Regions from separate parts of the Priestia sp. FSL W8-0524 genome, predicted to be linked through region 2. Evidence: a T-box and tRNA genes for the amino acid it is inferred to sense, from the RefSeq annotation. Region 2 holds a T-box; the other regions hold tRNA genes.
The links. The T-box of region 2 lies ahead of leuS (leucine--tRNA ligase). A T-box ahead of a tRNA ligase gene usually reads a tRNA of that ligase, here a tRNA-Leu.
Positions count from the first base shown of each region.

Region 1: it encodes a tRNA-Leu, which carries the amino acid that the T-box ahead of leuS (leucine--tRNA ligase) is inferred to sense. The anticodon was not compared.
Region 3: it encodes a tRNA-Leu, which carries the amino acid that the T-box ahead of leuS (leucine--tRNA ligase) is inferred to sense. The anticodon was not compared.

Region 1 is NZ_JBBOUG010000001.1:132,767-139,425, forward strand. It holds rRNA gene NST66_RS00635 (23S ribosomal RNA) at 1-482, shown strand, start outside; rRNA gene rrf (5S ribosomal RNA) at 594-709, shown strand; tRNA gene NST66_RS00645 (tRNA-Asn) at 719-793, shown strand; tRNA gene NST66_RS00650 (tRNA-Ser) at 797-888, shown strand; tRNA gene NST66_RS00655 (tRNA-Glu) at 910-984, shown strand; tRNA gene NST66_RS00660 (tRNA-Val) at 1,008-1,083, shown strand; tRNA gene NST66_RS00665 (tRNA-Met) at 1,095-1,171, shown strand; tRNA gene NST66_RS00670 (tRNA-Asp) at 1,175-1,250, shown strand; tRNA gene NST66_RS00675 (tRNA-Phe) at 1,266-1,341, shown strand; tRNA gene NST66_RS00680 (tRNA-Thr) at 1,367-1,442, shown strand; tRNA gene NST66_RS00685 (tRNA-Tyr) at 1,453-1,536, shown strand; tRNA gene NST66_RS00690 (tRNA-Trp) at 1,542-1,615, shown strand; tRNA gene NST66_RS00695 (tRNA-His) at 1,646-1,721, shown strand; tRNA gene NST66_RS00700 (tRNA-Gln) at 1,750-1,824, shown strand; tRNA gene NST66_RS00705 (tRNA-Gly) at 1,830-1,904, shown strand; tRNA gene NST66_RS00710 (tRNA-Cys) at 1,942-2,015, shown strand; tRNA gene NST66_RS00715 (tRNA-Leu) at 2,030-2,118, shown strand; tRNA gene NST66_RS00720 (tRNA-Leu) at 2,149-2,230, shown strand; tRNA gene NST66_RS00725 (tRNA-Gly) at 2,303-2,376, shown strand; gene NST66_RS00730 (B3/B4 domain-containing protein) at 2,492-3,157, opposite strand; gene queG (tRNA epoxyqueuosine(34) reductase QueG) at 3,287-4,423, shown strand; gene NST66_RS00740 (amidase domain-containing protein) at 4,496-5,383, shown strand; gene trmL (tRNA (uridine(34)/cytosine(34)/5-carboxymethylaminomethyluridine(34)-2'-O)-methyltransferase TrmL) at 5,448-5,921, shown strand; gene NST66_RS00750 (PrkA family serine protein kinase) at 6,380-6,659, shown strand, end outside.
Region 2 is NZ_JBBOUG010000001.1:4,506,384-4,513,042, forward strand. It holds gene leuS (leucine--tRNA ligase) at 50-2,464, opposite strand; T-box leader at 2,529-2,747, opposite strand; gene NST66_RS23520 (GntP family permease) at 3,159-4,481, opposite strand; gene NST66_RS23525 (MDR family MFS transporter) at 4,640-5,827, opposite strand; gene NST66_RS23530 (hypothetical protein) at 5,986-6,141, opposite strand; gene NST66_RS23535 (YtzC family protein) at 6,154-6,417, opposite strand; gene NST66_RS23540 (TIGR01212 family radical SAM protein) at 6,587-6,659, shown strand, end outside.
Region 3 is NZ_JBBOUG010000004.1:38,873-45,531, reverse strand. It holds tRNA gene NST66_RS28605 (tRNA-Glu) at 1-36, opposite strand, end outside; tRNA gene NST66_RS28600 (tRNA-Ile) at 79-152, opposite strand; tRNA gene NST66_RS28595 (tRNA-Gly) at 165-238, opposite strand; tRNA gene NST66_RS28590 (tRNA-Asp) at 253-328, opposite strand; tRNA gene NST66_RS28585 (tRNA-Ser) at 343-435, opposite strand; tRNA gene NST66_RS28580 (tRNA-Met) at 463-539, opposite strand; tRNA gene NST66_RS28575 (tRNA-Ala) at 570-645, opposite strand; tRNA gene NST66_RS28570 (tRNA-Pro) at 651-727, opposite strand; tRNA gene NST66_RS28565 (tRNA-Arg) at 732-808, opposite strand; tRNA gene NST66_RS28560 (tRNA-Leu) at 818-906, opposite strand; tRNA gene NST66_RS28555 (tRNA-Cys) at 919-992, opposite strand; tRNA gene NST66_RS28550 (tRNA-Gly) at 1,003-1,077, opposite strand; tRNA gene NST66_RS28545 (tRNA-Leu) at 1,097-1,178, opposite strand; tRNA gene NST66_RS28540 (tRNA-Lys) at 1,192-1,267, opposite strand; tRNA gene NST66_RS28535 (tRNA-Gln) at 1,272-1,346, opposite strand; tRNA gene NST66_RS28530 (tRNA-Val) at 1,354-1,429, opposite strand; rRNA gene rrf (5S ribosomal RNA) at 1,544-1,659, opposite strand; rRNA gene NST66_RS28520 (23S ribosomal RNA) at 1,723-4,658, opposite strand; rRNA gene NST66_RS28515 (16S ribosomal RNA) at 4,884-6,435, opposite strand.

The DNA.
Region 1 (6,659 bases), 4.4 Mb from region 2:
ATCGCTCAACGGATAAAAGCTACCCCGGGGATAACAGGCTTATCTCCCCCAAGAGTCCACATCGACGGGGAGGTTTGGCACCTCGATGTCGGCTCATCGCATCCTGGGGCTGTAGTCGGTCCCAAGGGTTGGGCTGTTCGCCCATTAAAGCGGTACGCGAGCTGGGTTCAGAACGTCGTGAGACAGTTCGGTCCCTATCCGTCGTGGGCGTAGGAAATTTGAGAGGAGCTGTCCTTAGTACGAGAGGACCGGGATGGACACACCGCTGGTGTACCAGTTGTCTTGCCAAAGGCATCGCTGGGTAGCTATGTGTGGACGGGATAAGTGCTGAAAGCATCTAAGCATGAAGCCCCCCTCAAGATGAGATTTCCCATAGCGCAAGCTAGTAAGATCCCTGAAAGATGATCAGGTTGATAGGTCAGAGGTGGAAGCGTGGCGACATGTGTAGCTGACTGATACTAATCGATCGAGGACTTAACCAAACTTTTAAAAGCGTAAGCTTTACTCAGCAACCTGTTATCTAGTTTTGAAAGAACAAAACTTTTTCAAAAAAAGTCTTGCTTTCTTTTTTAAATCATGTATAATATAATATGTCTGGTGGCGATAGCGAAGAGGTCACACCCGTTCCCATACCGAACACGGAAGTTAAGCTCTTTAGCGCCAATGGTAGTTGGGACTTTGTCCCTGTGAGAGTAGGACGTTGCCAGGCTGTTATTATTCCACAGTAGCTCAGTGGTAGAGCTATCGGCTGTTAACCGATCGGTCGTAGGTTCGAGTCCTACCTGTGGAGCCATTTGGAGAGCTGTCCGAGTGGCCGAAGGAGCACGATTGGAAATCGTGTAGGCGGTTAACGCTGTCTCAAGGGTTCAAATCCCTTGCTCTCCGCCATTTTTATTTAATTAGCACAGTGGCCCGTTGGTCAAGCGGTTAAGACACCGCCCTTTCACGGCGGTAACACGGGTTCGAATCCCGTACGGGTCACCATTTATTTTTATCTACATAATAGTGGAGGATTAGCTCAGCTGGGAGAGCACCTGCCTTACAAGCAGGGGGTCGGCGGTTCGATCCCGTCATCCTCCACCATATATTATCATCGCGGGGTGGAGCAGTTCGGTAGCTCGTCGGGCTCATAACCCGAAGGTCGCAGGTTCAAATCCTGTCCCCGCAACCAAGTGGTCCCGTGGTGTAGCGGTTAACATGCCTGCCTGTCACGCAGGAGATCGCGGGTTCGATTCCCGTCGGGACCGCCATTTTGAATTTAATAAGGCTCGGTAGCTCAGTTGGTAGAGCAAAGGACTGAAAATCCTTGTGTCGGCGGTTCGATTCCGTCCCGAGCCACCATTTTAAAAACATTTGTTTTTAAAATGCCGGTGTAGCTCAACTGGTAGAGCAACTGACTTGTAATCAGTAGGTTGGGGGTTCAAGTCCTCTTGCCGGCACCACAGTTATTGTGGAGGGGTAGCGAAGTGGCTAAACGCGGCGGACTGTAAATCCGCTCCTTCGGGTTCGGCAGTTCGAATCTGCCCCCCTCCACCATTTACAGGGGCATAGTTTAAAGGTAGAACTACGGTCTCCAAAACCGTCAGTGTGGGTTCGATTCCTACTGCCCCTGCCAATTATAAAATTAACATTGCATATATACGTGGCGATTGTGGCGAAGTGGTTAACGCACCGGATTGTGGTTCCGGCATTCGTGGGTTCGATTCCCATCAGTCGCCCCATTTATAAACGATATGCATATTCCAATATTGGGCTATCGCCAAGCGGTAAGGCAACGGATTTTGATTCCGTCATGCGTTGGTTCGAATCCAGCTAGCCCAGCCATATTTGCGGAAGTAGTTCAGTGGTAGAACACCACCTTGCCAAGGTGGGGGTCGCGAGTTCGAACCTCGTCTTCCGCTCCAATTTAATTTTAATAAAGTTATTTAGTCTTGAGTAAATGGCGGCATAGCCAAGTGGTAAGGCAGAGGTCTGCAAAACCTTTATCACCGGTTCAAATCCGGTTGCCGCCTCCATTTATTTACAAGCTGCCGGGGTGGTGGAATTGGCAGACACACAGGACTTAAAATCCTGCGGTAGGTGACTACCGTGCCGGTTCAAGTCCGGCCCTCGGCACCATTTATAATTTTAACTTGCCTTTTTTATTTTGCCGATGTGGCGGAATTGGCAGACGCGCACGACTCAAAATCGTGTTCCTTCGGGAGTGTCGGTTCGACCCCGACCATCGGTACTTTAGCTTTACTTGACAGGATGATTCCTGTTTTTATTTTTACTTATTGGTCGACAAATTTTGATAATATTTGCGGGTGTAGTTTAGTGGTAAAACCTCAGCCTTCCAAGCTGATGTCGTGAGTTCGATTCTCATCACCCGCTCCATACATATTGTTATCACAACGCAGTGTCTCGCTTTCAAAGCTGAGATGTTGCGTTTTTTATTTTTAGCGTAAATATAGCGTCTATCTTGAAAAGATAGACGCTATATTTACGTACATCAGTTAATGACTTGATAGGTTGCTTCGCCGCCGTGAATTTGAATGAACATGTCACTTAAGGATTTAGTTAGTTTATAAGCCTGTTCTTCTGAAAGTGAAGGTTTTAAATAGATGAATTGTACAGCTTGTGTTGTCTTTTCAGTTACGTACGCTCGGTTAGAATCCACATAAGGGCTTCCGAAAGCTCCTAGGGCATCTTTTGAAATGATTTTATTTTCTAAAGAAATGTTACGTTCATTTAGAGCTTCGTAAAACTCTTCTTTTTTACCGATAGTAAATTCAACGTGGCCCTCTAAATTAGAAGAATCATAAATTCCAATTGGTACTTCATATTGCAATGAAAAAAAGTTATTAATGTCCACAGCAGAATTGATAGAAGGAAGGTACGTTTGTTTTCCTATCCGTCGAATTAAAGCTTCTATAGAAGGACGGTATTTACTTGGATCCGTTCCAAACGTTTTGAAAAGCTTTCTCCACTCGCTAACACCTTCAAATTCTGTTACTTTTTTTGACTCAAGGTCAAAATAAATGGATTCTTGAAAAAGGCGCAGACGTCCTTTTAGCATTTGAGGAGAATCGCCAACTTCAATATTTTTATACTGAATGATTCCCATTTTAAAAGAAGGGCAAAGCTGTTTAATAGCGGGTGATAATGTAAAGTTCATTTTTTTGATCCTTTCTATTATAATTAGTATTTGTTCGTTTATAGATACCATCCTATCATTTCATTGAGTGAGAAAACAGTTCAATGCATGAATATATAGAATTTCTTAGAAAGGAGGCTATTACTCACTATGAATGCGTATCAGTTGAAGGAAGAAATTATTTCATACAGCAAAGAGATTGGAATCGATAAGATTGGATTTGCGAGTGCTTCTATGTTTGATGAGTTAAAGAATCGATTGTTAGCACAGCAAGAGTTAGGTTATGCTTCAGGCTTTGAGGAACCTGATATTGAAAAAAGAGTAGATCCCACATTAGTTGTTCCAAAAGCTAGATCCATTATTTCAATTGCACTTGCGTATCCTTCTAAATTAAAGGATGCACCAAAGAGCACAAAGGAAGATCGCCGAGGGATCTTTTGCCGTGCTTCTTGGGGACAAGATTATCATACGGTTTTACGTGATAGGCTTCAAAAGCTTGAAGCTTTCATAAAAGAAAAAGTACCTGCAGCTATCCTTCAATCGATGGTAGATACAGGCGAGCTGTCGGACCGAGCTGTAGCAGAAAGAGCTGGTATTGGCTGGAGCGGTAAGAACTGTGCCATTATCACACCTGAATTCGGTTCCTACGTGTATTTAGGGGAAATGATTACAGATATCCCGTTTCCTCCTGATAAACCGATAGAAGACGGCTGTGGTACTTGTAATAAGTGCGTGGATGTGTGCCCTACCGGTGCGCTTGTAACAGGCGGTCAGCTGAATTCGCAGCGATGTATTGCCTTTTTAACCCAAACAAAAGGATTTTTAGCTGAAGAATTTCGAAGTAAATTAGGCAATCGTTTATATGGCTGTGATACATGTCAAACTGTGTGTCCTGAAAATAAAGGCAAAGACTTTCATTTTCACCCTGAGATGGAGCCTGACCCAGAACTTGCGAAGCCTAAATTAAAACCGCTTTTAACGATGAGTAATCGTGAGTTCAAAGAGAAATTTGGACATGTTTCAGGGTCATGGAGAGGGAAAAAGCCAATTCAGCGTAATGCCATTATTGCACTTGCCCATTTTAAAGATCAAACCGCTGTTCCAGATTTAATTGAGTTAATTAAAAATGACGTTCGCCCTGTCATTAGAGGAACGGCGGCATGGGCGTTAGGCAAAATTGGTGATAAAGAAGCATTAGATACACTTATGAACTTAAGAGAAAAAGAAAAGGACCAAGAAGTAATTGAAGAAATGTCAAAAGGTATAGAGATGCTTCAAGAGATCTAAACCGTATTTTTATTGATAAAGTTAGCTAATGAGTCATAGCGTATAATAAACGCTTAGAAAAGTGGTGACATTATGCTAACAAAAAGGAATGTATTATATACTTTAATTAAAGCGCGTGCGGACAGCTATGTAAAAGGTGAGCTTCATGAAGACTTTAAGCCTTTCATTGAACAGCAGTGTGAGCTAAAGCGGTCTCTTGTAAAAAAAAGAGAAGTTGATGTTTTAAAATGTAATATGAAAGGTTCTATTCAATCTGCTCATACGGATCAGGAAGAAACAAGAGTATTATATAAGGTGCACATTCAGGCATTTTTAAAACAAAACGATTTTTTCTATATAGAAGAAGAAATTGAAGATCGTTTAGCTCTTTTTTATAAAGATACACTTATTCAAGATGAGCTGCTGGTAAAGGATTTTTCTGAAGATGAGGTTGAAATGGATGTAGAAGAAGTAGAGGAAGACGAAGAAAGAGCCTCTTATTATGATCGTCTTGCAGCTGTTCAGTATGCAGAAAAACATTGGGATAAACCTAATGAAAGTTATAAGCAGTTTGAGGTAAACTGCACCAACTATATCTCACAGTGTTTGCATGCAGGAAAGGCGCCGATGCGGGGGTATCCTAAAAAAGCAAACGGATGGTGGATGAGAGGGAACGCCTGGAGCTATAGCTGGGCCGTTGCTCATTCCATGCACAGCTATTTAAGTAACTCCAAATCAGGACTTCGGGCTGTGAGGAAATCTTCAGCAAGCGAACTTGTCCCCGGAGACGTTATCTGCTACGATTTTGAAGGAGATGGAAGATGGAATCATACGACGATTGTTGTAGCAAAAGACGGTCACGGTATGCCTCTTGTGAATGCGAACACGTATAATAGTCGAATGAGATATTGGGCTTATGAAGATTCAACGGCTTACACGCCAAAGATTAAGTATGATTTTTTCCATATCGTTGATCGGTAAGTCTTTCGTTTTAGCAAGTTAGTGGTATAATGATGAATAGATTTGTTAGCAGAGGTGAAAATTTGTGGGAGTACACGTAGTGTTATTTCAACCAGAAATTCCAGCAAATACAGGAAATATTGCGCGAACATGTGCAGCAACAAATACGACGCTGCATTTAGTTCGGCCGTTAGGCTTTTCAACAGATGATAAAATGTTAAAGCGAGCTGGATTGGATTACTGGGAATTTGTAAATGTGGTGTATCATGATTCATTAGAAGAAGTATTTGAAAAGTATCCTGAAGCAGGCTTTTACTTCATCACAAAATTTGGTCAACAGCCACATACAACATTTGATTATAGTGACTTAGAGCAGGATCATTTCTTCGTATTTGGGAGAGAAACAAAGGGTCTGCCAAAGCACATTATTGAAGAGAACATGGAAAGATGTCTTCGTTTACCGATGACAGAAAATGTTCGTTCTTTAAATTTATCTAATACAGCAGCTATTTTAATCTATGAAGCGCTGCGTCAACAAAATTACGCTGGTTTATCTTAAATAAAAAGCGAGGTTCAATAAAATTTGAACCTCGCTTTTTTATTTATGTCGACGATGATATGTAGTGGTTATTTTTTAACACCCGGTTTATCATTGTATCCCGCTCTGAAGATGGATGCTAAAAAAGCAATTGTTACTCCTAATACTAAAAGTAAGCGCATTGATTTTCCTCCTCAATCTAATTAAAAGGATTATACAGCTACTGCAGTTAAAACCGACTTCCCATATCTCATGATGATAATAATGACAAAATAACTCTTCTAGAGACGTAAGTTCTCTAATAAAATTTAACCGTTCCTTCTTACTCTTTTATTATAGCTAATAAATACTTCACTGTGAATGCCTAGCAAGGACAAATTTCTGAATTTTACAATTTAAAAAGCATGTTCAAACATTTTGCTGCATAGATTGTATTAATCTTGTTCACTAGCACCATAACTAGTAGGGGAGGTCCTTTAATGGATATATTAAAGAAAGTTGAAAGATACCGCGAAGAAGAGAATCGTCTTAAGTGGGAAGGGACATTTGAAGAGTACCTAAAGCTGATTAAAGATGAGCCTTTAATTGCTCAGCCTGCACACTCTAGAGTATACAACATGATAAAGGATGCAGGAATTGAAGAGGTAAATGGTAAAAGACATTATAAATTTTTCAGTGGACAAATGTTTGGACTTGAAGATTCGCTAGAACGCTTGGTGGAAGAATATTTTCACCCAGCTGCAAAGCGTTTAGATGTTC
Region 2 (6,659 bases):
CAGCCCCCCTGACTGCTCTTTAGTCAGGGGGGCTGTTCTACATCAATACTTAATTAGCTACGATGTTTACTAATTTACCAGGCACAGCAATCACTTTGCGTACTGTCTTACCTTCAATGAACTCTTGAACATCTTCATTAGCCATTGCAATATCTTGAAGCTCTTCACGAGATGCCTCAGCAGGTACGTTTAATTTTGCACGTACTTTACCGTTAATTTGAACGACAATTTCCACTTCATCATCTACAAGTTTCGCTTCATCAAACGCAGGCCAAGCTTCATATGAAATCGTATCTTCGTGGCCTAGTTTGCTCCATAATTCCTCAGTTGTATGAGGACAAATTGGTGCTAATAGCTTCACAAATCCTTCTACGTATTGCTTTGGCAGCACATCAACTTTGTATGCGTCGTTGATGAATACCATAAGTTGAGAGATACCTGTATTAAAACGAAGACCTTCGTAATCTTCCGTTACTTTTTTCACCGTTTGGTGATATACGCGTTCAAGTGTAGTATCATTGCTTTCTTGAACCTTGCTGCTTAATTCACCATTATCCTCGATAAGTAAACGCCATACACGATCTAAGAAACGGCGTGCACCATCAAGCCCTTTTGTTGACCAAGCAATGGATGCATCTAACGGTCCCATAAACATTTCGTAAAGGCGAAGCGTATCTGCACCGTGGCTTTCTACGATTTCGTCTGGGTTTACAACGTTACCTTTTGACTTACTCATTTTTTCATTGTTTTCTCCAAGAATCATACCTTGGTTAAACAGTTTTTGGAACGGCTCTTTTGTTGGAACTACGCCGATATCATATAAAAATTTATGCCAGAAACGAGCATACAATAGATGAAGAACAGCGTGTTCAGCTCCACCGATATAAATATCAACCGGCAACCATTCTTTTAATTTGTCTGCATCTGCTAATGCTTCGCTGTTCGTTGGATCAATGTAGCGTAAGTAATACCAGCAGCTGCCTGCCCATTGAGGCATTGTATTTGTTTCGCGGCGCCCTTTTTTGCCCGTTTCCGGATCTACAACGTTCACCCAGTCATCAATGTTTGCTAATGGAGATTCACCTGTACCTGACGGCTTGATTTCAGTTGTTTTTGGTAAAACAAGCGGAAGCTGATCTTCAGGAACTGCAGTTGTTGTGCCATCTTCCCAGTGAATAACAGGAATCGGTTCACCCCAGTAGCGCTGACGGCTGAATAACCAGTCACGCAGACGGTATGTTACTTGTTTTTCACCTTTTTCATTTGCTTGAAGCCACTGAATCATATTTGAAATTGCTTCTTCTTTGTCTAGACCATTTAAGAAGTCTGAATTAACGTGCTCGCCGTCGCCTGTATAAGCTTCTTTTGAAACGTCTCCACCCGCTACTACTTCTTTAATCGGCAGTTCAAATTTAACAGCAAACTCATAATCACGCTCATCATGAGCAGGAACAGCCATAATTGCACCTGTACCATAGCTCATTAGAACATAGTCAGCAATCCAAATTGGCATTCTCTCACCGTTTACAGGGTTAATTGCATAAGCACCTGTGAATACGCCCGTTTTGTCTTTAGCTAAGTCTGTACGCTCTAAATCGCTTTTGCTTTTAATTTGATCTAAATACGCTTCTACCGCTTCTTTTTGTTCGGCTGTCGTAATTTTATCCACAAACGGATGTTCAGGTGCTAAAACGGCATACGTTGCCCCAAACAGCGTATCAGGACGCGTTGTGAACACAGTAAATGTTTCGTCATATCCATCAATTGTGAAGTGAACGTGAGCTCCTTCAGAGCGGCCAATCCAGTTTCGCTGCATTTCTTTAATACTTTCTGGCCAATCAAGATCATCTAAATCTTCTAGTAAACGATCTGCATAAGCTGTGATTTTAAGCATCCACTGCTTCATTGGACGACGCTCAACCGGATGCCCACCGCGCTCACTTTTGCCATCTATAACTTCTTCGTTTGCAAGTACTGTTCCCAACGCAGGACACCAGTTAACAGCTACTTCATCCACATAAGCTAAGCCTTTTTTATATAACTGTAAGAAAATCCACTGCGTCCATTTGTAGTAGTTAGGATCAGTTGTATTAATTTCACGCTCCCAATCGTAAGAGAAACCTAACGATTTGATTTGACGACGGAAATTATTAATGTTAAGTTCAGTGAACTCAGCCGGATCGTTTCCTGTATCTAATGCATACTGCTCAGCAGGTAGTCCGAATGCATCCCATCCCATTGGATGAAGTACATTGTATCCTTGCATACGCTTCATACGAGATAAAATGTCCGTTGCTGTATAACCTTCTGGATGCCCAACGTGTAAACCCGCCCCAGATGGATAAGGGAACATATCTAATGCGTAAAACTTACGCTTTCCTTCATCTTCTGTTGTTCTAAATGTTTTATTTTCTTCCCAAACTTTTTGCCATTTTTGTTCGATCTTTTCATGATTAAAAGCCATACATAATCCTCCTTGTACGCTCCAGCTGTATTTAATTAAACTAAAAAACCCCTCATCCCTCAAACAAAGGGACGAGAGGTTGAATAAACTTCCCGCGGTACCACCCAAATTAGCACAATTATGTACTCACTCATTTTCCTTAACGCGGATAGACGGTAAATGTTACTTTACTTCACATTTACAACTCCAAGGTGAGTTCATGAACGCCCGTTTGCTGACTCGCACCACCCGTCAGCTCTCTTAGCTCGCTTCGTTCACTACTATTCCTTATCATAGTTTTTACATCATACTACCTTGTATTGTAAATAATATGTTCGCAAACTGCAAGTTGTTCAACGGATTTTGTAAAAGTTTCTACACTGCCTCACTGCTTTGTTGCTAAATCCCCTCTTTCATTCTTATATATGAACAACTTCTCCCAAAAACATACATACAACGCCAAACAAAGAGATTTAGACATAATTAAGTTAATCCTATCTAAAGCTGAATAAATAGGATATCTGGACTCCTTGCTACAAAACTGTTCATTTCCGTGCAAGGCTTCATCTTGCGCTCCAATCAACAGCTTAAAGCAACTAAACACATAAAAGCCGAGTTCACCATAATAATGAAAAGATCCGAACGATTTATCGTTCGGATCTTCCTTCAGCTAAAATACTTTTGTCCCCGCCTCTACTTTCTTTAACAGCTATTATTAAGTACCAAATCCAAAAGAAAACAGGATAATCGCAAGTACGAGACCAACAAGCGGAACAATTACCGTCATCGCTGCAACTGATCCATACGCATCTTTATGAGTTTCTCCACAAATAGAATTAATTGTGGTGACGACATAACCATTATGAGGCAAGGAATCTAATACGCCAGAAGATATAGCTACTACACGATGGAGAGCTTCTGGATTTACACCAGCATCTAGATAGTGAGGGGCTAAAATTGGCAAAGCAATCGCCTGACCTCCTGAAGCCGAACCTGTCATCCCCGCGATAACACTCACCGCAATAGCTCCCCCTATCAACGGACTGCCTGGAATATGCGTCATGGCATCTACAGCCACTCCAAACGCGGGAACAGCCTTAGCAACCCCTCCAAAACCTACGACAGCAGCTGTATTCCCAATTGCAATTAACGCTCCAAGCGTCCCTTCTGATGCTGCATTCCAAAATCCTTTAAAGTGTTTTCGGTTCACAATGTATGTGACAATGATACCGCTTAAAAGTGCGACAATCAACGCAGATTGCTGAAGCGGCTTATGAAGTGCAAAAGAAATAATGAGCACGACCACAAGCGGAAGCAAACTTAATAACGGATTAGGAAGAGACTGATTTTCCGTTACTGCTGGATCTTTCTCGCGTGATATAAAACGCTCTCCATTTTTAACTGCTTTTGAAATTAAGCGCTTTAACCACCAGTAGCCGAATACAGCCATCACTACCGCTACAACTAAACTAACTTCCCATCCTGCATACGGACTAGTCTTTAAATATTCAATTGGAATCCAGTTTTGGATTTCAGGCGATCCAGCCGAGGTCATCGTAAACGTAACGGAACCGAATGCTAAAGCAGCAGGGATAAACCGCCTCGGCAAATCAGCTTGTTTGAATAAGCTTAAAGCCATTGGATAGACAGAGAATGCTACTACAAACAGACTGACTCCTCCATATGTTAAGACCGCACAGGCAAGTACAATCGCCAACACTGCTCTTTTCATTCCTAGTTTACTGACAATCCAGCGAGAAACACTATCAGCGGCCCCGCTGTCTTCCATCACTTTTCCAAAAACGGCCCCCAATAGAAACATTAAATACCAAGAAGCAATAAATCCTGTGAAACCAGACATATAATTCCCAACAAAATTTGCTTCTCCTTCTTTCACCAGCTGTGGAAATAAAGGCATTCCGCTTGTTAACGCAACAACTAAAGCACTAAGCGGACCTGCTATAAATAAATTCATGCCTCTCATCGTTAATACAATGAGCAGCAATAATCCTCCAATTAATCCAATCATACTAAGCATATTCTAGCCCCCCCAAGAAGTCATATAATTAGAAAACGCTTACATTTTTACAGGTATATACTCCTTTCTTTGCTTGTCACGACCCTTACTATATTATTAAAGGAATACTGAAGACATTCCTACGTTTATTGAACAGTCAAAAATAAAACCACCTCTATTTATTTAGAGATGGTTAGTGAACGCTGACGTTTTTCTTTTAATTTATAATCGTATATCCATGTTGTACACATGCTAAATAACAATAGTGCAATTAATAAATAGCACAGGGTAGACATATTAAACGCATCGAAAATAACGCCTCCAAAGAGAGGGCCAATCATTTTACCTGCAGTAGCCATACTGTTGACTACGCCTTGATAAAACCCTTCTTTTCCTGATGGAGCTAACTGACTTGCGACAGCTGGAATTGCTGGCCAAACAAACATTTCTCCAACTGTTAACACAATCATTGCTGTTAAGAACTGCGAAAATGTTGTGGCATTCACCACGATGATGAAAGAAGCCACAAAAATAACCGTTCCAATTAGAACCTGTACTTTTAATGTCTTTGCTACTTTTTGAATGATAGGCACAATCAAAGGCTGACCGACTACAATTAAAATGCCGTTAATCGTCCAAAGCAAACTGTAGCTAGAAAGAGGTATATTCAACTCACGCGTATGCGTAGCAATCGTTGTTTGCCACTGAACATACGCGACCCAGCATAATACGTATCCTGTACATAAAATAAGAAGGGCCGTCAGTTTCGTTTTGTGCTGAATACTACCGGCTTCATTAAGGACATTCGTTTGCCCAACTGTAACCGAAATATGACGGTATGAAAAAATAGCAATAAGAAGAAAAATAACGTATAAAATTGTATTAGCTAAGAAAATATACGTAAATGAATAGGATGCTACAACGCCCCCTACCGCTGCGCCAATAGCCACTCCTGCATTTTGAGCAACGTACATCGCATTAAATGCTTTTCTTCCGCCTTGTGGCCAGACTGAGCCTGCCATTGCATACATAGATGGAAACACAATACCAGATCCAAACCCTACAATAACCAAGAGAACAACGTATGTAGGCCAACCATGGAAAAACACCAGTCCCACTAATGCAACAAGGGTAATAATAATTCCTGATAAAATGGATTTATATCCTCCAATTTTGTCAAAAAGCGTTCCCCCTAGTAAATTACCCACTACGCTTGCAGCAGAGTTCAGCATAAGAACCACTCCTGCAACGGATAACGACTTTCCTAAATGTTCATTTATATAAATTGTATTGAGAGGCCATAAAAACGAAGCTCCCGTTACGTTTACAAGCATACCAATAATCAAAAACCAAAGTGACTTGGGCATTGATCTCCCCCCTATCTATTCGAATGCCAACGTACATTCTAGTCTTTTCTTAAAGGGTTCGCAATGCTTTTACATATAGACAATTTATTTGAAATTCGCTGACTATTTAAAAAGGTGATTTCACATGACAATATCATGCAAAATCACCTTTTTACCGCTTATTTTTGCTTCGAACGAACCGGCTGGGCACGCTTGCTGTTCCGTGCTTTTAATTCTTTTACAGGATCAAAATCTTTTCCTAGCTCAATATCATTGCTGTTGATCCCGTTTTTTGTTTTTTGTTCCGGGTTATTTTGATTTGAACGAGTTGCCATAAAATCCTCTCCTTAATGCTGAGTTGTAATCAATTTATTTTGCAGCTGCTGAACTTGCAGGCGCATGCGATATAGCTGCTCTCTTTGCTGTGCATTTGCACTGTGAGAAAACTCTTCAATTTCTTTATAAGCATTTTCTAATTTTTCCTGTGCTTTTGTATATTCAGTGTCATTGTAATGTTCTTGTTTCATGCCTTCCTGTAACTGACCTTGTCCAAAGCGAATAGCATCTTCACACTGCTGCATAAGTTGATCCACTGCTTGACGAGTTGTCATTGTCTATTCCTCCTATTCGTTCATTTCTGTCTTATTTTGCGCAACTTTACTCTCCTTTACGACAAGAAGAACCTGTTAAATATAAGCATCCTTAAATTTGTTTGGCACTTTTTCACGTTTTTGATACAATTTGTTGATGTATATTGCATGTAAAAAGGAGGTTGCTGATTTGAATCAGACAAACCCATTTCCGTATAAATCTGAAAACAAACGTTATCATACCTGGAATTACCACTTACGTA
Region 3 (6,659 bases), on a different contig from region 2:
GAAAGGGCGGTGTCTTAACCGCTTGACCAACGGGCCAGTATCAATTTATAAGTTAAATTCAATTACTATAAAACATGATGGGCCTAAGTGGACTCGAACCACCGACCTCACGCTTATCAGGCGTGCGCTCTAACCAGCTGAGCTATAGGCCCTTTACTTGGATTTGGAGCGGGTGATGAGAATCGAACTCACGACATCAGCTTGGAAGGCTGAGGTTTTACCACTAAACTACACCCGCATATTTTCTTAAGATGGCGGTCCCGACGGGATTCGAACCCGCGATCTCCTGCGTGACAGGCAGGCATGTTAACCGCTACACCACGGGACCAAAATAGAAAATAATGGCGGAGGAAGAGGGATTCGAACCCCCGCGGGCTTTAACACCCCTGTCGGTTTTCAAGACCGATCCCTTCAGCCGGACTTGGGTATTCCTCCGTATATTTATAACAAATGTAACTTATATGGTAGCGGCGGAGGGAGTCGAACCCACGACCTCACGGGTATGAACCGTACGCTCTAGCCAGCTGAGCTACACCGCCATATTATTCGTTACAATTATTTAATTTCATTGGTGGAGCCTAGCGGGATCGAACCGCTGACCTCCTGCGTGCAAGGCAGGCGCTCTCCCAGCTGAGCTAAGGCCCCATAAATGGTCGGGAAGACAGGATTCGAACCTGCGACCCCTTGGTCCCAAACCAAGTGCTCTACCAAGCTGAGCTACTTCCCGTTTATGGCGCGCCCGAGAGGAGTCGAACCCCTAACCTTTTGATCCGTAGTCAAACGCTCTATCCAATTGAGCTACGGGCGCTTATTAAAATGGTGCCGAGGGCCGGACTTGAACCGGCACGGTAGTCACCTACCGCAGGATTTTAAGTCCTGTGTGTCTGCCAATTCCACCACCCCGGCAGGACTTATACGTGGAGGCGGCAACCGGATTTGAACCGGTGATAAAGGTTTTGCAGACCTTGGCCTTACCACTTGGCTATGCCGCCAATATATATATGGAGCGGAAGACGAGGTTCGAACTCGCGACCCCCACCTTGGCAAGGTGGTGTTCTACCACTGAACTACTTCCGCGAATTTATCTAAATTAAGATGCGGGTGAAGGGACTTGAACCCCCACGTCATAAGACACTAGATCCTAAGTCTAGCGCGTCTGCCAATTCCGCCACACCCGCGTGTAAATATAACTGGTGAGCCATGAAGGACTCGAACCTTCGACCCTCTGATTAAAAGTCAGATGCTCTACCAACTGAGCTAATGGCTCTCTATGGCTGGGCTAGCTGGATTCGAACCAACGCATGACGGAATCAAAATCCGTTGCCTTACCGCTTGGCGATAGCCCAATAAAGATGGTGGAGGATGACGGGATCGAACCGCCGACCCCCTGCTTGTAAGGCAGGGGGTCTCCCAGCTGAGCTAATCCTCCAAAGAATCTATATAAGCGCGTTAATAAGCGTTACTTTAAATACTCATAATAAACTATTTCAAATAAAAAACCCCTATGCTCTTTACAAGAGACTCATAAGGGGTTTTATTCATTGCCTGGCAACGTCCTACTCTCACAGGGACAAAGTCCCAACTACCATTGGCGCTAAAGAGCTTAACTTCCGTGTTCGGTATGGGAACGGGTGTGACCTCTTCGCTATCGCCACCAGACAAGAGATTGCTCTCTCAAAACTAGATAACAATTTGCTGAGTAAAGCTTACGCTTTTAAAAGTTTGGTTAAGTCCTCGATCGATTAGTATCAGTCAGCTACACATGTCGCCACGCTTCCACCTCTGACCTATCAACCTGATCATCTTTCAGGGATCTTACTAGCTTGCGCTATGGGAAATCTCATCTTGAGGGGGGCTTCATGCTTAGATGCTTTCAGCACTTATCCCGTCCACACATAGCTACCCAGCGATGCCTTTGGCAAGACAACTGGTACACCAGCGGTGTGTCCATCCCGGTCCTCTCGTACTAAGGACAGCTCCTCTCAAATTTCCTACGCCCACGACGGATAGGGACCGAACTGTCTCACGACGTTCTGAACCCAGCTCGCGTACCGCTTTAATGGGCGAACAGCCCAACCCTTGGGACCGACTACAGCCCCAGGATGCGATGAGCCGACATCGAGGTGCCAAACCTCCCCGTCGATGTGGACTCTTGGGGGAGATAAGCCTGTTATCCCCGGGGTAGCTTTTATCCGTTGAGCGATGGCCCTTCCATGCGGAACCACCGGATCACTAAGCCCGACTTTCGTCCCTGCTCGACTTGTAGGTCTCGCAGTCAAGCTCCCTTGTGCCTTTACACTCTACGAATGATTTCCAACCATTCTGAGGGAACCTTTGGGCGCCTCCGTTACATTTTAGGAGGCGACCGCCCCAGTCAAACTGCCCACCTGACACTGTCTCCCGGCCCGATCAGGGCCGCGGGTTAGAATTTCAATACAGCCAGGGTAGTATCCCACCGACGCCTCCACCGAAGCTAGCGCTCCGGCTTCTCAGGCTCCTACCTATCCTGTACAAGCTGTACCAAAATTCAATATCAGGCTACAGTAAAGCTCCACGGGGTCTTTCCGTCCTGTCGCGGGTAACCTGCATCTTCACAGGTACTATAATTTCACCGAGTCTCTCGTTGAGACAGTGCCCAGATCGTTACGCCTTTCGTGCGGGTCGGAACTTACCCGACAAGGAATTTCGCTACCTTAGGACCGTTATAGTTACGGCCGCCGTTTACTGGGGCTTCGATTCAGAGCTTCTCCCAAAGGATAACCCCTCCTCTTAACCTTCCAGCACCGGGCAGGCGTCAGCCCCTATACTTCGCCTTGCGGCTTCGCAGAGACCTGTGTTTTTGCTAAACAGTCGCCTGGGCCTATTCACTGCGGCTCTCTCGGGCTATACACCCTACCAGAGCACCCCTTCTCCCGAAGTTACGGGGTCATTTTGCCGAGTTCCTTAACGAGAGTTCTCTCGATCACCTTAGGATTCTCTCCTCGCCTACCTGTGTCGGTTTGCGGTACGGGCACCTCCCGCCTCGCTAGAGGCTTTTCTTGGCAGTGTGGAATCAGGAACTTCGGTACTATAATTCCCTCGTCATCACAGCTCAGCCTTTATGATGAGCGGATTTGCCTACTCATCAGCCTAACTGCTTGAACGCGCATATCCAGCAGCGCGCTTACCCTATCCTACTGCGTCCCCCCATTACTCAAACGGCGGGGAGGTGGTACAGGAATATCAACCTGTTGGCCATCGCCTACGCTTTTCAGCCTCGGCTTAGGTCCCGACTAACCCTGAGCGGACGAGCCTTCCTCAGGAAACCTTAGGCATTCGGTGGACAAGATTCTCACTTGTCTTTCGCTACTCATACCGGCATTCTCACTTCTAAGCGCTCCACCAGTCCTTACGGTCTGACTTCGCTGCACTTAGAACGCTCTCCTACCACTGACATCAAAGATGTCAATCCACAGCTTCGGTGATACGTTTAGCCCCGGTACATTTTCGGCGCAGAGTCACTCGACCAGTGAGCTATTACGCACTCTTTAAATGGTGGCTGCTTCTAAGCCAACATCCTGGTTGTCTAAGCAACTCCACATCCTTTTCCACTTAACGTATACTTGGGGACCTTAGCTGGTGGTCTGGGCTGTTTCCCTTTTGACTACGGATCTTATCACTCGCAGTCTGACTCCCATGGATAAGTCTTTGGCATTCGGAGTTTGACTGAATTCGGTAACCCGTTGGGGGCCCCTAGTCCAATCAGTGCTCTACCTCCAAGACTCTCACAACATGAGGCTAGCCCTAAAGCTATTTCGGAGAGAACCAGCTATCTCCAGGTTCGATTGGAATTTCTCCGCTACCCACACCTCATCCCCGCACTTTTCAACGTGCGTGGGTTCGGGCCTCCATTCAGTGTTACCTGAACTTCACCCTGGACATGGGTAGATCACCTGGTTTCGGGTCTACAACCACATACTAAACGCCCTATTCAGACTCGCTTTCGCTACGGCTCCGCCTTATCAGCTTAACCTTGCATGGGATCGTAACTCGCCGGTTCATTCTACAAAAGGCACGCCATCACCCATTAACGGGCTCTGACTACTTGTAGGCACACGGTTTCAGGATCTCTTTCACTCCCCTTCCGGGGTGCTTTTCACCTTTCCCTCACGGTACTGGTTCACTATCGGTCACTAGGTAGTATTTAGCCTTGGGAGATGGTCCTCCCAGCTTCCGACGGAATTTCACGTGTTCCGCCGTACTCAGGATCCACTCAAGAGGGAACGAAGTTTCAACTACAGGGTTGTTACCTTCTTCGACGGACCTTTCCAGGTCGCTTCATTTACTTCGTTCCTTTGTAACTCCGTATAGAGTGTCCTACAACCCCAAGAGGCAAGCCTCTTGGTTTGGGCTAATTCCGTTTCGCTCGCCGCTACTCAGGAAATCGCATTTGCTTTCTCTTCCTCCGGGTACTTAGATGTTTCAGTTCCCCGGGTCTGCCTTCAATATCCTATGTATTCAGATAAAGATACTGTTCCATTACGAACAGTGGGTTTCCCCATTCGGAAATCTCCGGATCAAAGCTCACTTACAGCTCCCCGAAGCATATCGGTGTTAGTCCCGTCCTTCATCGGCTCCTAGTGCCAAGGCATTCACCGTGCGCCCTTTCTAACTTAACCATTAGCGAATAAATGGTACAACATAAAGTTGTGTTATTTATTGGTTTGATTAAAGAAAAGTTTCACTTTTCCTCAGCAATTACTGTTATCTAGTTTTCAAAGAACAATCGCAACCAAAATTCTTCTTATCTAATAAGAAGAAAGTAGTATGCTTTCTATAATTGAGAGATTGAACTCTCAAAACTGAACAAAGTGTCAAAACGTACGTCATGTAAAAATCCTTAGAAAGGAGGTGATCCAGCCGCACCTTCCGATACGGCTACCTTGTTACGACTTCACCCCAATCATCTGTCCCACCTTAGGCGGCTAGCTCCTTACGGTTACTCCACCGACTTCGGGTGTTACAAACTCTCGTGGTGTGACGGGCGGTGTGTACAAGGCCCGGGAACGTATTCACCGCGGCATGCTGATCCGCGATTACTAGCGATTCCAGCTTCATGTAGGCGAGTTGCAGCCTACAATCCGAACTGAGAATGGTTTTATGGGATTGGCTTGACCTCGCGGTCTTGCAGCCCTTTGTACCATCCATTGTAGCACGTGTGTAGCCCAGGTCATAAGGGGCATGATGATTTGACGTCATCCCCACCTTCCTCCGGTTTGTCACCGGCAGTCACCTTAGAGTGCCCAACTAAATGCTGGCAACTAAGATCAAGGGTTGCGCTCGTTGCGGGACTTAACCCAACATCTCACGACACGAGCTGACGACAACCATGCACCACCTGTCACTCTGTCCCCCGAAGGGGAACGCTCTATCTCTAGAGTTGTCAGAGGATGTCAAGACCTGGTAAGGTTCTTCGCGTTGCTTCGAATTAAACCACATGCTCCACCGCTTGTGCGGGCCCCCGTCAATTCCTTTGAGTTTCAGTCTTGCGACCGTACTCCCCAGGCGGAGTGCTTAATGCGTTAGCTGCAGCACTAAAGGGCGGAAACCCTCTAACACTTAGCACTCATCGTTTACGGCGTGGACTACCAGGGTATCTAATCCTGTTTGCTCCCCACGCTTTCGCGCCTCAGCGTCAGTTACAGACCAAAAAGCCGCCTTCGCCACTGGTGTTCCTCCACATCTCTACGCATTTCACCGCTACACGTGGAATTCCGCTTTTCTCTTCTGCACTCAAGTTCCCCAGTTTCCAATGACCCTCCACGGTTGAGCCGTGGGCTTTCACATCAGACTTAAGAAACCGCCTGCGCGCGCTTTACGCCCAATAATTCCGGATAACGCTTGCCACCTACGTATTACCGCGGCTGCTGGCACGTAGTTAGCCGTGGCTTTCTGGTTAGGTACCGTCAAGGTACGAGCAGTTACTCTCGTACTTGTTCTTCCCTAACAACAGAGTTTTACGACCCGAAAGCCTTCATCACTCACGCGGCGTTGCTCCGTCAGACTTTCGTCCATTGCGGAAGATTCCCTACTGCTGCCTCCCGTAGGAGTCTGGGCCGTGTCTCAGTCCCAGTGTGGCCGATCACCCTCTCAGGTCGGCTATGCATCGTTGCCTTGGTGAGCCGTTACCTCACCAACTAGCTAATGCACCGCGGGCCCATCTGTAAGTGATAGCCGAAACCATCTTTCAATCATCTCCCATGAAGGAGAAGATCCTATCCGGTATTAGCTTCGGTTTCCCGAAGTTATCCCAGTCTTACAGGCAGGTTGCCCACGTGTTACTCACCCGTCCGCCGCTAACGTCATAGAAGCAAGCTTCTAATCAGTTCGCTCGACTTGCATGTATTAGGCACGCCGCCAGCGTTCATCCTGAGCCAGGATCAAACTCTCCGAAGAAATGTTTGACTTGCTCAATTAAAAAATAAAATTTAACGTTGACGTTTGTCGCTTTGTTCAGTTTTCAAAGTTCAACCGTTGCTCTTAAGTAACTTTAAAATAATATCAAGTTATCAACTTGTTGTCAACAACTTTTTTAAAAAATTAAACAGCATCTCTTTAAACGACGCTTTATAATAATAACCTTCTTTTAATATAAAAATCAATAGTTTTTTAATTTTTAT